Regions from separate parts of the Paenibacillus borealis genome, predicted to be linked through region 1. Evidence: riboswitches for the same ligand, from Rfam matches in the RefSeq annotation. Region 1 holds a riboswitch; each other region holds the start of a gene.
The links. Region 1 has a riboswitch for cyclic di-AMP ahead of PBOR_RS25680 (hypothetical protein). Riboswitches for the same ligand answer to the same signal wherever they lie in the genome.

Region 1 (4,449 bases):
TGGCAACGCTGAGAAAGAAAATAGAAAAGATGCCCTCGCAGCCAACATACATCCAAACGCATATCGGAGTGGGGTACAGGATGCTTCAGGTTGGTGATGACAGCAAAGTTATCTCATGATTATTTAAACTGAATCCAAAAAGTGATGTAAAAACAGATGTAAAAACAACCATGCTCTTTGTGTATAAGAGCATGGTTGTTTGGGTTTTAACCGTATGCTGGAGCCTATTCAGACTAGGGAGTAATAAGAGACAGATTCATTAAATAATACAGATGAGTCCGGAGGACTTTTAGACTGTTTTGTATAATGCAATACAGGCTCTCTACTGGGGAGAAAACTGTTTATCCGATGCTCATATCGTCCTGCTCCGGCGGCTATTTTCATTCGGAGCTGCCCGCTTTGAAGCATGTTGTCGAGAGCGGCATGGAGTAAATTACGCTGGTTTGGAGCCCATTCCTGCCCGTGCAATCGTATGAGTTCAAAGGCTTCCTCAATTGTGCAATTGCGTATGTTCTTCAGAAATGAACCCCATTTGACCAAATCCACGGCATTGTCACCCGCGCACAGAATGCATTTTCCGTAACTGATCTGCTGTCCGCAGGTTAGCTTCAGCACTCCATACCAGCATCCAGATGGCTCAGATCCGTGCATGAATGACGGACGAGTATCAAATGCAAACAACTCGATTCGTGACAGCCTGCTGTTATTCATGGATGATGCCTCCTAGTGTGTCCATAGACTTGATGTGCAGATGATGGATCTGTTCAGCTTTAGCTATGCAGGCCGCAAGCTCAGCTTCATCCTCACATACGGCCGTATGCTCCAGCCAAACTGCATATTTGGTTCTCTGTACAATCGACAGGTGCATGGGGAAAGCTTTGTGGGACCGCAAAATGTACCAGCCTGGGGCCATGCTTTTCCACGGCTCTCTAAGGAATGTCAATAAAGGAAATCTTCTGTGCGCCGACCAGTCTTGCTCCTGCTGTTTATTTCGTATGCTTTGATAAACTTGGTGAATGATCTGCAGATTCGTACATGTAATGTGTGCTGAAGATGTACTGAACTCGGTCAATACTTCAATCTGACTTGCACCAAAGCCGTAGCCAACAATGTACCGCTGATCATGTTCTTCGTACCATAGAGCTCCGAAACTGGAGTGCGCGAGGCTTACCGGTTCTAATACATCAGGATGAATTCCGAAGTAATATTCTCTCTTATCGTTCATTTTCGCTGCTCCTTACTTAATGATAAGCTGACCTATAACAAAAAAACCGCAGCCAGCGTCGAGATCCTGGCTGCGGTTTTTGCGATTCCAGGTCGAAACAAAACCTTCGCAAAAGCGTGGCAAAATAAGGCTCTCTCCAGTGCTTACGAGGTTAGCTGACGGATTCGGGCGGTGAGAGTCGCCCTACCTGTGAAGAGGATTCTACATCTCTTCTGCGGATTCACCCCATATAGGCTTATAGCCTGTTGGTTCCCCCGTTTCCCGCTAAGCGGGAATTCAGCGTGCGTTTAAAAGGTATCATACGCTGAGCTTTTTGGTTTGTAAAAGATCAAGAATCGTCCTATATGATGGCAATAAGGCATATTGGGGGAGAAAGTGGAAACAATCCAGCTTAAACTCTTCTAAATCTCTATTTATCTGGAAAAACCGCTGTTTTTTTAGTCTTTTAATGCAATCTAAATGGTCAGAAATATATCTTAATGGTTCCTTAATAAGGAGATTAAAGAATTCGGATTAGCGAGAATAATGCTTATGAAAGCGGTAAAAGGCAATGATTTATTTGGATAATTGAGGAGATTTGAGGTTAGGAGCATTTTACAAGAACTCAGAGCAGGAGTATGATTCTACCTGTTTCCAAGGGGTTGAATTGAATAGTGATCCGCTTAATTTCCGTTAAGGAAAGCGGGGGAACCAGCAATCGGAGACCGATGTGAGAGTCGGGGGCGATTATGGGGTGAATCCAGGCCGGGTGCGACTGTTCGCAACCGGTACTGGTAGGGCGACTCTCACCGCCCGAATCCGTCAGCTAACCTCGTAAGCGTCTGGAGAGAGGAGAAGCAATGTGACCATTATGAGCCACAGGGGAGATCCTTAGTGGTTTTTTTGCTATGTATTTATTGATAGTTGTTCATGGTCAGGAGGGAGAAGACAAAATGCTGGATAAAGATGAGTATGTACTGGTGTGCGCTCCGACTTTGGCAGGTGAACACTTTATTGAATTATTGACGGAAAAAGGAATCAAGGTCGCGGGGTTAACAAACAATCCAGATAAGAGAAAACGACTGGAGAACTTGGGGGTTGAGCAAAATATTGTCGTAGATTCTCATGACGAGAGAACCTGGGGGATTCCTCCATTTTCAATTGGGAAAGTATACCTGTTTGAGAGTAACCTTGCGGTTTGTTGCCGATATCTTCAAATGTGCCGCCCTTGGACGTCAAAGTCCATTTTTGTCATCACTACCTCTGTCCATCCCAGACTTGTCTATAAAGGGCTCGGAGCGAACTACGTTATTTATTCTCATAGTGGTAATGTCCATTTTCTTGCAGATCAATAACTCAGCACGGTAGACGGACTTAAGCAATGTCTTAATGTAATCTTTATTCTCTCATGAAAACTCTAACCCTGAACTAATGGCGGAAATGATACGCTATATCACAAGTTAAACAAACATATACGGGGAGCAGAAGAGGCAAATCAAGAAGAATGGGTTTTAAAGGAATAAATACGGCTGATCTAATCAATAATACGAAGGCTAATACTAGGCTGATTTCAAATTTAGGAGAGAGGTGGCAAAGGCGATGATGGATGTGTACATGGTGGCGGCACTCACAGTGATATTCGGTTTGTTTTACGCGTTTGCAACGTGGTGTGAGCACGTTGTTGACGATAAAGGGGAAGCGGAACAATGACTATGGTTTTGATAGCAACCTTGCTGTTGTTTCTGTACTTGGTTTACGCCCTGATTCATCCGGAGAAATTTTGAGTTTTCTGAGATAAAGAACAGTAACTGTTAAAAAAAAATCAATAGCTTTACATTTAAGGAGGGGCATTCGTGGGTATCCTGCAAATCGTCGTAGTTATTGCCATACTGCTGCTGCTGGTCAAACCGGTAGGAACTTATCTGTATCATGTATTCTCAAATGAACCAAACCGGACAGACCGGATCTTCGGGGGCTTTGAGCGGGGGATTTTTAAGCTTAGCGGACTAAAAAAGCATGGAGGCATGTCATGGAAACGGTATGCCCTCAGCTTCCTGACAACCAATATTGTGCTGGTAGCATTCGGTTATCTATTCCTTCGTCTGCAAGGCGGACTGCCGCTTAATCCAAGCGGAATTGGTGAAATGGAGCAGACCTTATCGTTTAATACGGTAATCAGCTTTATAACCAACACCAATCTGCAGCATTACAGCGGGGAAACCGGGGTCTCTTATTTCTCTCAGATGGCTGTTATGACGATGCTGATGTTCACTTCGGCTGCGAGCGGATTTTCCGTGGCGGTTGCTTTTGTCAGAGGGATTACAGGCCGGAGTTCAGTAGGGAACTTCTTCCAGGACTTCGTCAAAGCCCATACCCGGGTCTTCCTTCCGCTGGCGCTGCTGGTTACACTCGTAATGGTTGGGCTGCATGTGCCGCAAACGCTGAAACCTATGCTTGAGGTAACCACTCTTGAAGGACAAACCCAGCAAATTGCCATCGGACCTATTGCTTCGCTGGAATCGATCAAGCATCTTGGAACCAATGGCGGCGGCTTCTTCGGAGCCAATTCGGCTCATCCTTTTGAGAATCCGAGCCCGCTTACGAACGTGCTGGAAATACTCTCGATGTGGCTGCTACCGGCTTCGCTGCCTTATATGTACGGCAAGTTTGCCAAGAATAAACGTCAGGGCTGGATGCTGTTCAGTGCCATGATGACGTTGTTTGTACTGCTTCTGGGTTTGAACTATTATGCAGAATCCCAAGGGAATCCGGCAATCAACGCCATGGGCATTGACGCCTCGCAGGGCAGTATGGAAGGGAAGGAAGTCCGTTTCGGTATTGCGCAGAGTGCACTGTTCACTACCGTGACCACTGCAGCAACAACGGGCAGTGTCAACAATATGCATGATACCCTGACGCCGCTTGGAGGTATCACTCCACTGGCACTGATGATGCTAAACAATGTATTTGGAGGCAAGGGTGTAGGACTGGTCAACATGCTGATGTATGCCATTCTTGGCGTCTTCCTGTGTGGATTGATGGTTGGCAGAACACCAGAGTTTCTCGGGCGAAAGATAGAGGCCAGGGAAATGAAGCTGATTGCCATCGCGATCCTGATTCATCCGCTCATTATTCTTGCCCCTACTGCAGGTGCGTTCCTGACGGAACTGGGCAAAGGCTCGATCACCAATCCGGGCTTCCACGGGCTGACTCAGGTGTTATATGAGTATACCTCTTCCGCTGCT
Region 2 (4,449 bases), 2.2 Mb from region 1:
AAGCTGCCGAAAATATTTGCCCGTATGGGAACCGCCGATAACTTCGTTATGGCCGGCCAGTGGTTTCCCAAGCTCAGCGTCTATGAGCCTGCAGGTACAAGGGGAGTGAAGGAAGAAGGCTGGAACCTGCATCAGTACCATGGCACATCTGAATTCTACAGCGACTTCGGTATTTACAATGTAACCATTTCCGTCCCTTCCGATTACAAGGTTGCCGCCACCGGATTTCCGGTGAAGAACGCCCGGCTGGTGCAGGACCGCAAGATCTATCAGTTCTACGCTGATGATGTTCATGACTTCGCTTGGGCGGCCTCGCCGGATTTCGTGGTTGCCGAGAAGGCCTTCTCTGCGCCGCAGGTACCCGGGGTAAAGATTAAGCTCTATCTGGACCCGCTGCATAAGGATCTTCAGGAGCGCTATTTCCAGGCCGCAGAGGCTGCCCTAACCGCCTTCAGCAAATGGTACGGCCCGTATCCTTACTCCACGTTATCCATTGTAGTCCCGCCTGAGTCCGGCAACGGTGCCGGAGGGATGGAATATCCGACACTGATCACCGCCTTCGGTGCTGCCGAGGCAACGCCCAGCACTTCGCTTGAGCGCACCGTGATCCATGAAATCGGACATCAGTATTTCTATGGCATGGTTGCCAGCAATGAATTCGAGGAAGCATGGCTGGACGAAAGCTTCACTTCATATGCCGAAGACCGGCTGATGGAGCAGGAATACGGCGTAGCAACAAGCCTCCCGCTGCAGTCCAGCCTGGTCTCTTCCTCACAGCCGCTCAACCTGGAAACCTGGAAATACAGCGGCGATGATGCCTACACGCGGAATGTGTATATCCGGGGCAAGCTGGTGCTCCGTGACATCGAACGGTTAGCAGGAACCAAGAACATGGATGCCATCCTCGCCGCCTATGTCCGTAAGTACCGCTTCAAGCATCCCTCTACCGCTGACTTTCAGAAGATTGTGGAGAAAGTAACCAAGCAATCCTGGCAGACCTATTTTGACCAATATGTCTACAGCGGCGGTGCCCCAGATTTTGCAGTGGACGATATCCGTCTTACGGCCAAACGGGGCAGCGGTGACGGAGCGGGAATTCAATATGATGCTGTAGTTAAGGTAAGCAACCAAGGCAGCCATTATGGCGATGTCCCTGTAAAATTCACATTCTCGGACGGGTATACTGTGCAGCAATACTGGAATGGCGAGGGAAAAACAACATCTTTTGAATTATCCTATAAAGCGCCTCTGGTCTCCGCCGAGATTGATCCGGAGCATTCCATACTGCTGGAGAGCAAGCATCTCAATAATTTCAGAATGGCGGAGCTTGAGCACAGTACTCTCTCCCGCTGGACGCTTAGCGCGACAACTCTGCTTGAAACCCTGCTCGGAACTCTTGTCTGGTGAGGTGAAGGATTGTGAAAAGTTCGATAACCCGCGGTTGGTGCAGCATGAAAGAGCAATTTTATATACTGATTCTGCTATTTATTTACCGGCTGTTCTGGGGCTATTTCATGTACAAGTTCATTAAAAGCGCCGTCGTTCCGGTACTTCTGCGTTATCCGGATGCGGATGCCGGCGGCAGCGGAATGGGCAGGCTGCTGTATTACATTGAGGGACAATCTGCGCTTCACACGGACCCGGATGTCCGGCAGTGGCTATGGCTGCTCCTGGCACTGTCCGTCTTGCGGCTGCTGCTCTCCCCCTTTATCCGGGCGGGGCTGCTGCACGAACTTCATCAGGAACGCGCCGGGGAGCGCGGGCTGTTCTTTTTTCCCGGTATGAAGCGTTACGGGCTGCCGGTCCTGTTGTTCAGTCTCGTTGAATGGGCGCTGGCCCTTCTGCCGCTCTATTGGCTGCTGCCGAAGATGTACCGCCTGCTCCTGAACGGCATTCTCGACTATCCGCGGCTGCTGACGCTCGTGCCTTATGTGCTGGGCTGGCTCGTCTACCTCTTCCTGATCCGCAAGCTGCTGCTCTTTATGCAGTTCGGCTATACCGCCGGCACTGGCATGTTCTCTTCGCTGCTGATTGCGCTGAAGGTGCTGCTGCATTCCATCGGGATATCCGTCATTATGGGGGCGGGTAGTCTGCTTACACTGATTCTCTGCAGCGCTGCGGCGCTCCTCTGTCCCGGTCTCCCGGCCCTGCTGCTGCGTCAGGCAGCCTTCTTGCCATCCACTCTGTTCAAAATGTGGGGCATCGCCGCCCAGTATCACCTCTGGTCCAGTAAATCATTTCCACAATAATCGGCCGCCAAACCGGCATACTAAAAGAGTCATTGCCCTTAATTGAGGCGCATGACTCTTTTTTGATTACTGCTGGGACAAGTGCATTTGCAAAACTGTAAATCCTTTGGTACAATGATGCCTGTACTACTAGTAACAAATTTGTAATCTTTCAAACGGATTAATGCAGCTACTGTAAACGAAGTACTTAATCTTATGTCGATATGTCACTGTTCTGGTGCACAAAACGCCGAATTCCCTGCACCGGGAAGTGGGGGAACCATATTTTGGGTGAATTGATCTCGCTTTAGAGGGGTCATAGGGGAACCTTCTACCGAATCCTTAAGCTAACCTCGCAGGCCTTGGAAGGAGTACATCTTTTGAGAAGTCAGAATTTCAAGAAGAAATGCACCGCAGCAGCGCTGGGTCTTGTGATGGTATTCACACTTGGAGCGGGCAGCGCTTTCGCAGACTCCAAAATGGATACTGTGATCTCAAAAACCATTGGAACGGCATATAAAACCGGGGGCACCAGCACCAGCGGCTTTGATTGTTCCGGATTCACCAAATACGTATTCAAGAACCTCGGGCTTACACTGCCGCGTACCTCTAAGGCACAATACAGTGTAGGGACAGCCGTATCCAAGAGTAATCTGCGTTCGGGCGATTTGGTATTCTTCAATACCCTGGGCAACGGAGTTTCCCATGTCGGTATTTATGTCGGCAATGGAAAATTCGCACAATCCTCCAGTTCGCGTGGTGTAACCATCAGTTCGCTGAGTCAGGCATACTGGGCCAACCGCTACGTTGGCGCTAAAAGAGTGATGAGCACAACAGCTTACCAGGCTGTCGCTTACGATTGAACCCTTGTACATTTCCTCGAATATTTACCTCTAACATCTAAATATAACTTATACGAGCCCGGAATTTGATTATTGCCGTAATCATTTCCGGGTTTTTCCTTTTCCTTATTCTACCTTTTACACAAATCTGCAAACCCTGAAACACCTTTTTATCCCAAATTCAAAGAAAAAATCATTAAAAGCTCACCCGGGACGTAAATTTGAGTCTTTCTATACAGCTATAACTCTAAAAAAACGCAAAAATATGCATTAATATGTTATAAGTGATTGCCAAGCGCCTTAGTCTTTGTTACAATTATCGCAGTGAGATTTTAGTAACATTTTTGTAATTATTGAATCGCTTTTAACAAAGGTTTTGTCATGTATTGAGTAACAGCTAATCCTAATCAACAGTCGTGCCGAGTTCCCTAACGATTTAGGGAAACGGGGGAACCAACTTTGGGTGAATTGACCTCCTATTCTAAGAGGGGTCATAGGGGACCTTCAACCGAACCCTTAAGCTAACCTCGTAGGCATTTGGAAGGGGTATTTACTTTTGAAGAAGAAGCTAGCAGCCGCAGTACTAAGCTTTTCCATCATCTTCACCATTGGAGCAGGAAGCGCTTTCGCGGATTCCAAAATGGATAAAGTTATCGACAAAGCCATCGGGACTAAATACGTATCCGGCGGTGTATCCACGAACGGTTTTGATTGCTCCGGATTTACAATGTATGTTTTTGATAAGATCGGCATTAACCTGCCCCACCAATCCGGCTCCCAATACCAGATGGGTACGGCCGTATCCCGCGACGAAATGAGACCGGGCGATCTTGTATTCTTCAATACAAGCGGCAAAGGCATTTCCCACGTCGGTATTTATGTCGGTGACGGTGAGTTCGCACATGCTTCTTCCTCGCGTGGTGTAACCATCAGTTCGCTGAGTGACAGCTACTACGTCAACCGCTACGTTGGCGCCAAACGGATTATGAGTACAGATGCTTACAAGACTGTAGCTACAGATTCCGAAGACAATGATGATGTGCAATAATTTGTCCTACCATAAGCGCTTTTCCAGGATTTTTGCCGAAATCTTGGAGGAGGGCTTATTTTTTTTGTCTATAAAATTACTTACCCCGCTCTATATTTGTAAAACACCAATTTTGCTCTTTCGTAAAATATTTTTTGGCGTTTGTCAAGTTTCTGTATCTCCGCGAGGTTTTTGCGTCGGATATGGCCCGTTTTGTATATAATATTTATAGAATGAAGTTACGTTCCCTTGAAAGGAGGCCTCCCGCTTATGATAAGTTCCCCGGTAACTTTTTATGTTGTTCCTATGGAGTCCCGGCATGCCGCTGAGATCTGTGAGTGGAACTATAGGC
Region 3 (4,449 bases), 2.1 Mb from region 1:
GCCTTCATGCAGTGGACGCTGGAGGACGATGAGATTTTAAGCGACTTGTGCAGCCGTTTTATTCATCGTAAACTGTATAAATATGTGGAGATGGAACATCTGGATACAGAGACAATTGACGAAATCCGCCGCAGCTTTGCCGGTGCCGGACTGCGTGCTGATTATGACCTGGAAATTGATTTTCCGACAGATCTCCCATATGATGTGTTCCGTCCGGGGGATGCTTTTGACAGCAAACAGATACTGCTGCTGGACCGCAATGATAAGCTGCGCGAAATCTCGGAGGTATCAGATATTGTACGCTCGATCAGCGGTATTCACCGCGGCAGATACCACCTGTATTTCCCGCAGGACAGGCTGCAGAAAGCCCTTCCACAGCTGCCGCCGTCCATCGCAGATATTTTTGCAAAATAACCTAAAAAAATTGGAATTCATCATAGAAATCAAGGCGGAAAGGATGAAATATAATGCAGCTATTCGACACACATACCCATTTGGATGCTCCGCAATTCGACGAAGACCGGGAGGAGGTTATTGCCAGAGCGCTTGAGTCTGGAGTCAGCAAAATGATCAATATCGGTTTTAACCGGGAGACGATTCCCACAACGATGGCGCTTGCAGAGAAATATGATTATATTTATGCAGCGGTTGGCTGGCATCCCCAGGATGCGGTCACTATGAAGGATGGTGACCTCGAATGGATCGCTTCGTTGTGCAGCCACCCCAAGGTTGTGGCCATCGGCGAAATCGGACTTGATTATTACTGGGACACCTCTCCTAAGGATGTGCAGCATGAGGTATTCCGCAAGCAAATCGGCTTGGCCCGTGAACTGAAGATGCCAATCTGTATCCATAACCGGGATGCGCATGAGGATGTAATCCGGATTCTGCGGGAGGAAAAAGCGAATGAGGTCGGAGGCGTAATGCATTCCTTCTCCGGCAGCTGGGAAAGCGCCAAATTATGTCTGGATCTCGGCTTCCATCTTTCCTTCGGGGGACCCATTACGTTCAAGAATGCCAGAGTGCCCAAGGAGGTACTGGCCCAGACTCCGCTGGACCGGCTGCTGATCGAAACCGACTCCCCATATTTGACTCCGCACCCCTTCCGCGGGAAGCGAAATGAGACGGCTCACGTAAGATTGGTAGCAGAGGCAGCCGCGGCAATAAAAGGGATTGATTTACAGGAATTGGCGGAAATTACGTATGCGAACGCACTGGAACGATTTGGAATTGTCTGAAAACGGGAGAAAAAGCGGTGAAAAATGAAGTATAGCCGATATATTAAACTTTTATGATCTTAAAACGGCCGAATATTACAATATTTTAATCATTTTTTTACGTAAACGTGGTTGAATCGTCCTTTACAACATGCATCAAAACAGGATATCATCTTTTCAGTGCAGTGAGCTGTTGTTACTGTGACAGTCACTATTTCATGGATCGTCTCGCTGAGTCTCCGTATGGAGAACGGGGGAACCAATAAATGCCCTGCCGCATGCCCGTACATAGAGTACAACACAGAATTGCCGCAGACTTTATTTGATTTCTTCACGTGGTCTTTGGGGTGAATTTGAGGGCAACCGCCGTGAGCGGGTGACCTAAGATAGGGCGTCTCTCTTATGCCCGAACCCGACAGCTAACCCCGTAAGCGCAAGTAAGAGAGGAAACCTCGTGCATAAACATTCCCGCGTATTCGACACCGGAGAAGCCACGAAAGAGTCCTCTGTGAACTCTTTTTTGGGCTTTTTTTTGTTTTGAATAATGCGCATGTTCCCGGCATACTGTTATATAACAGATATCCGGAGTAGCTATGCCGAGCAGGCGATCCATGAGCAGGAAACGCTGGAGCAATGCGGGCGTATCCTGTTGCAATCTCAAACCTAGTTTCGTCAGAAATGATGCAGTCACCTTGATATAACTTGGACGACGGGGCTATGTAAGGAGGATGGAGAGAGTGGGCGTATTCCAACCAGAGGTATCCCATGATTCGCAATCATCCAGCAGGTCTTTCGCATTACGGTTGAAGCAAGTGAATCCTCGCGTACTTTCACTTGCAGGTGTGATATCGATTGTTATCGCACTGTTAATTCTGCTGTACGTACACGGTCAGAGTAATAAAGAAATTATTTTAGTCATAGACGGACAGGTACAGACACTGGAGACGCGGGAAGCGCTGCTCAGTGATGTGCTGGCAAAGGAACAAATTTCGCTGCAGCCGTATGATGAATTATCTATTGGCCTTAGTGATGAAATACAAGACGGCGACCGTGTCGTAATCACCCGTGCGCAGAAGCTTGTGCTTACTGCAGACGGTGCAACCAAGACCATATACACCACCGAGGATTCGCTCGGAGATGCCATTACCAAGCTGGGTTACAGCCTGGAGGGCGATGACAAGATTTTCCCTTCGCTTGATACCGCAGTTACACCTGACATGGAAGTCAAGATTGTCCGTATTACTAAGCAAACGGTACAGCGGACAGTAAACTTGCCTTTCAAGGTCATCAAAACCGCAGACCCCTCTCTGTATAAGGGAGACGTAAGAGTTGCACAGGCAGGCAAGCCGGGCGCTATCATCCAGCATATCGAGAAGATATATCAGGATGGTGAGTTAGTCTCCATGAATATGGTCGGCAAGGAAGTTCAGACGGTAACCAAAGATAAGGTTATTGCCGTCGGTACCAAAGCAGTTCCGAAGCCTGTTGTAGCTGTTGCAACTACACCCAAAGCAACAACAACCTCCAAATCATCCAAAGTCAGCGCGAAGAGCAACAACGTCACTAGCAAGGCAGGCGTAGATTTTGAATACAAAAAAATGATCAAAAACGTATCCATGACGGCGTATTCCTCGGAAGAACCGGGAATTGGAACTCGTACCGCCTCCGGCACACGCGTAACGGAAGGCCGCACTATCGCTGTTGATCCGAATGTAATACCTATCGGCTGGTGGGTGTACATTGAGGGATTAGGGTTTCGCCGAGCAGAGGATACCGGCGGTGCCATCAAAGGCAACAAGGTGGATGTCTATTACGATTCACTGAGCCACGCCCGTAATTTCGGCCGTAAGTCGCGGACCATCTATGTGATTGGACCTGTGAAGCCGGAGCTTAATTAACCGGTATGCCTTTTGCAAATTAACGGTTTATAAGATATAGTGGGAGTAGCACTTACGGAATTAGAGAGCTGCCGCTCATCACTTATACATTCTTTAGCCAAAAAGAAGGGGAGCGAATCCTCTTCTTTTTGCGTTTCAGAGTAAGGGAGTAAATTATTTATGATTAAAGAGTTAATTGTAGTGGAAGGTAAAAGCGACACCGTCGCCGTCAAGCGGGCTGTAGATGCGGATACAATTGAAACGGGCGGTTCAGCAGTGGACCGCAAGGTCATTGCCAAGATCACACTAGCCATGGAACGCAGAGGGGTTATCATCCTTACCGATCCCGATCATGCCGGAGAGCGGATCCGTAAGATTGTCTCCTCGAAGGTACCCGGATGCAAGCATGCATTCATCCCGGAGAAGGATGCTACCCGCAAAGGAGATATTGGTGTGGAGAATGCCTCGCCTGAGGCAATCCGCCATGCGCTGCAGCATGTTCACACTTCTTTTGAAGGGGCGCCGGCGGTAATTGGGCTGGATGATCTTATGGCCGCAGGTATGATGGTACATGCCCAGGCAGCAGAGAGAAGAATGCAGCTTGGCAATCTGCTCGGTATCGGTTATTGCAACGGCAAGCAGTTGTACAAGCGTCTGGCGATGTTCGGTATTACGCGCGAAGAGTTCGCGCGCGCGATCGCCCAAATTGATCAGGGAGGCATTACTTCATGAGCGACACTCTGAATATCTCATCGCCAACAAGAACCAAAGCCATTATTCAGCGTTACGGATTCTCTTTCAAAAAAAGCCTGGGCCAGAACTTTCTGATCGACCAGAATATTCTGGACAAAATCGTCGATGCCGCTGGCCTCGACAGCACTGCCGGCGCACTGGAGATTGGGCCGGGTATCGGAGCATTAACTGAAAGACTGGCGATGACCGCCGGGGCAGTTACTGCAGTGGAGATTGACCGCAGACTGATTCCGATTCTAAGGGATGTATTGTCGCCATATCCCCATGTGAAGGTCCGCAATGATGATGTACTGAAGGTCAATATGCAGGAGCTGTTTGCCGAAGACTTTGCCGGTGTGGACCGGGTCAGCGTAGTTGCCAACCTGCCTTATTATGTGACGACTCCTATCCTCATGAAGCTGCTGGAAGAGAAGCTGCCGCTTGATAATATTGTCGTTATGATCCAGAAGGAAGTTGCCGAACGAATGGCTGCTTCTCCCGGGGGCAAGGAGTACGGAAGCCTCAGTATTGCCGTCCAGTATTACAGCGAGCCTGAGCTGGTCTGCATGGTGCCCCGCACGGTGTTCATCCCGCAGCCGAATGTAGAGTCAGCCGTCATCCGT

Region 2: linked by a shared signal. The riboswitch ahead of PBOR_RS00495 (C40 family peptidase) and the one ahead of PBOR_RS25680 (hypothetical protein) in region 1 are both predicted to bind cyclic di-AMP.
Region 3: linked by a shared signal. The riboswitch ahead of PBOR_RS00140 (resuscitation-promoting factor) and the one ahead of PBOR_RS25680 (hypothetical protein) in region 1 are both predicted to bind cyclic di-AMP.

What each region holds. Positions count from the first base shown of each region.
Region 1 covers NZ_CP009285.1:6,052,690-6,057,138, reverse strand. Annotated here, with positions in the region: gene PBOR_RS25695 (response regulator) at 1-119, shown strand, start outside; gene PBOR_RS25690 (hypothetical protein) at 229-711, opposite strand; gene PBOR_RS25685 (hypothetical protein) at 704-1,225, opposite strand; cyclic di-AMP (ydaO/yuaA leader) riboswitch at 1,351-1,517, opposite strand; cyclic di-AMP (ydaO/yuaA leader) riboswitch at 1,875-2,061, shown strand; gene PBOR_RS25680 (hypothetical protein) at 2,158-2,559, shown strand; gene kdpF (K(+)-transporting ATPase subunit F) at 2,911-2,988, shown strand; gene kdpA (potassium-transporting ATPase subunit KdpA) at 3,058-4,449, shown strand, end outside.
Region 2 covers NZ_CP009285.1:101,464-105,912, reverse strand. Annotated here, with positions in the region: gene PBOR_RS00505 (M1 family aminopeptidase) at 1-1,407, shown strand, start outside; gene PBOR_RS00500 (hypothetical protein) at 1,452-2,249, shown strand; cyclic di-AMP (ydaO/yuaA leader) riboswitch at 2,467-2,605, shown strand; gene PBOR_RS00495 (C40 family peptidase) at 2,663-3,091, shown strand; cyclic di-AMP (ydaO/yuaA leader) riboswitch at 3,478-3,621, shown strand; gene PBOR_RS00490 (C40 family peptidase) at 3,627-4,118, shown strand; gene PBOR_RS00485 (GNAT family N-acetyltransferase) at 4,368-4,449, shown strand, end outside.
Region 3 covers NZ_CP009285.1:28,690-33,138, forward strand. Annotated here, with positions in the region: gene PBOR_RS00130 (HD domain-containing protein) at 1-414, shown strand, start outside; gene PBOR_RS00135 (TatD family hydrolase) at 468-1,238, shown strand; cyclic di-AMP (ydaO/yuaA leader) riboswitch at 1,437-1,666, shown strand; gene PBOR_RS00140 (resuscitation-promoting factor) at 1,955-3,115, shown strand; gene rnmV (ribonuclease M5) at 3,275-3,826, shown strand; gene rsmA (16S rRNA (adenine(1518)-N(6)/adenine(1519)-N(6))-dimethyltransferase RsmA) at 3,823-4,449, shown strand, end outside.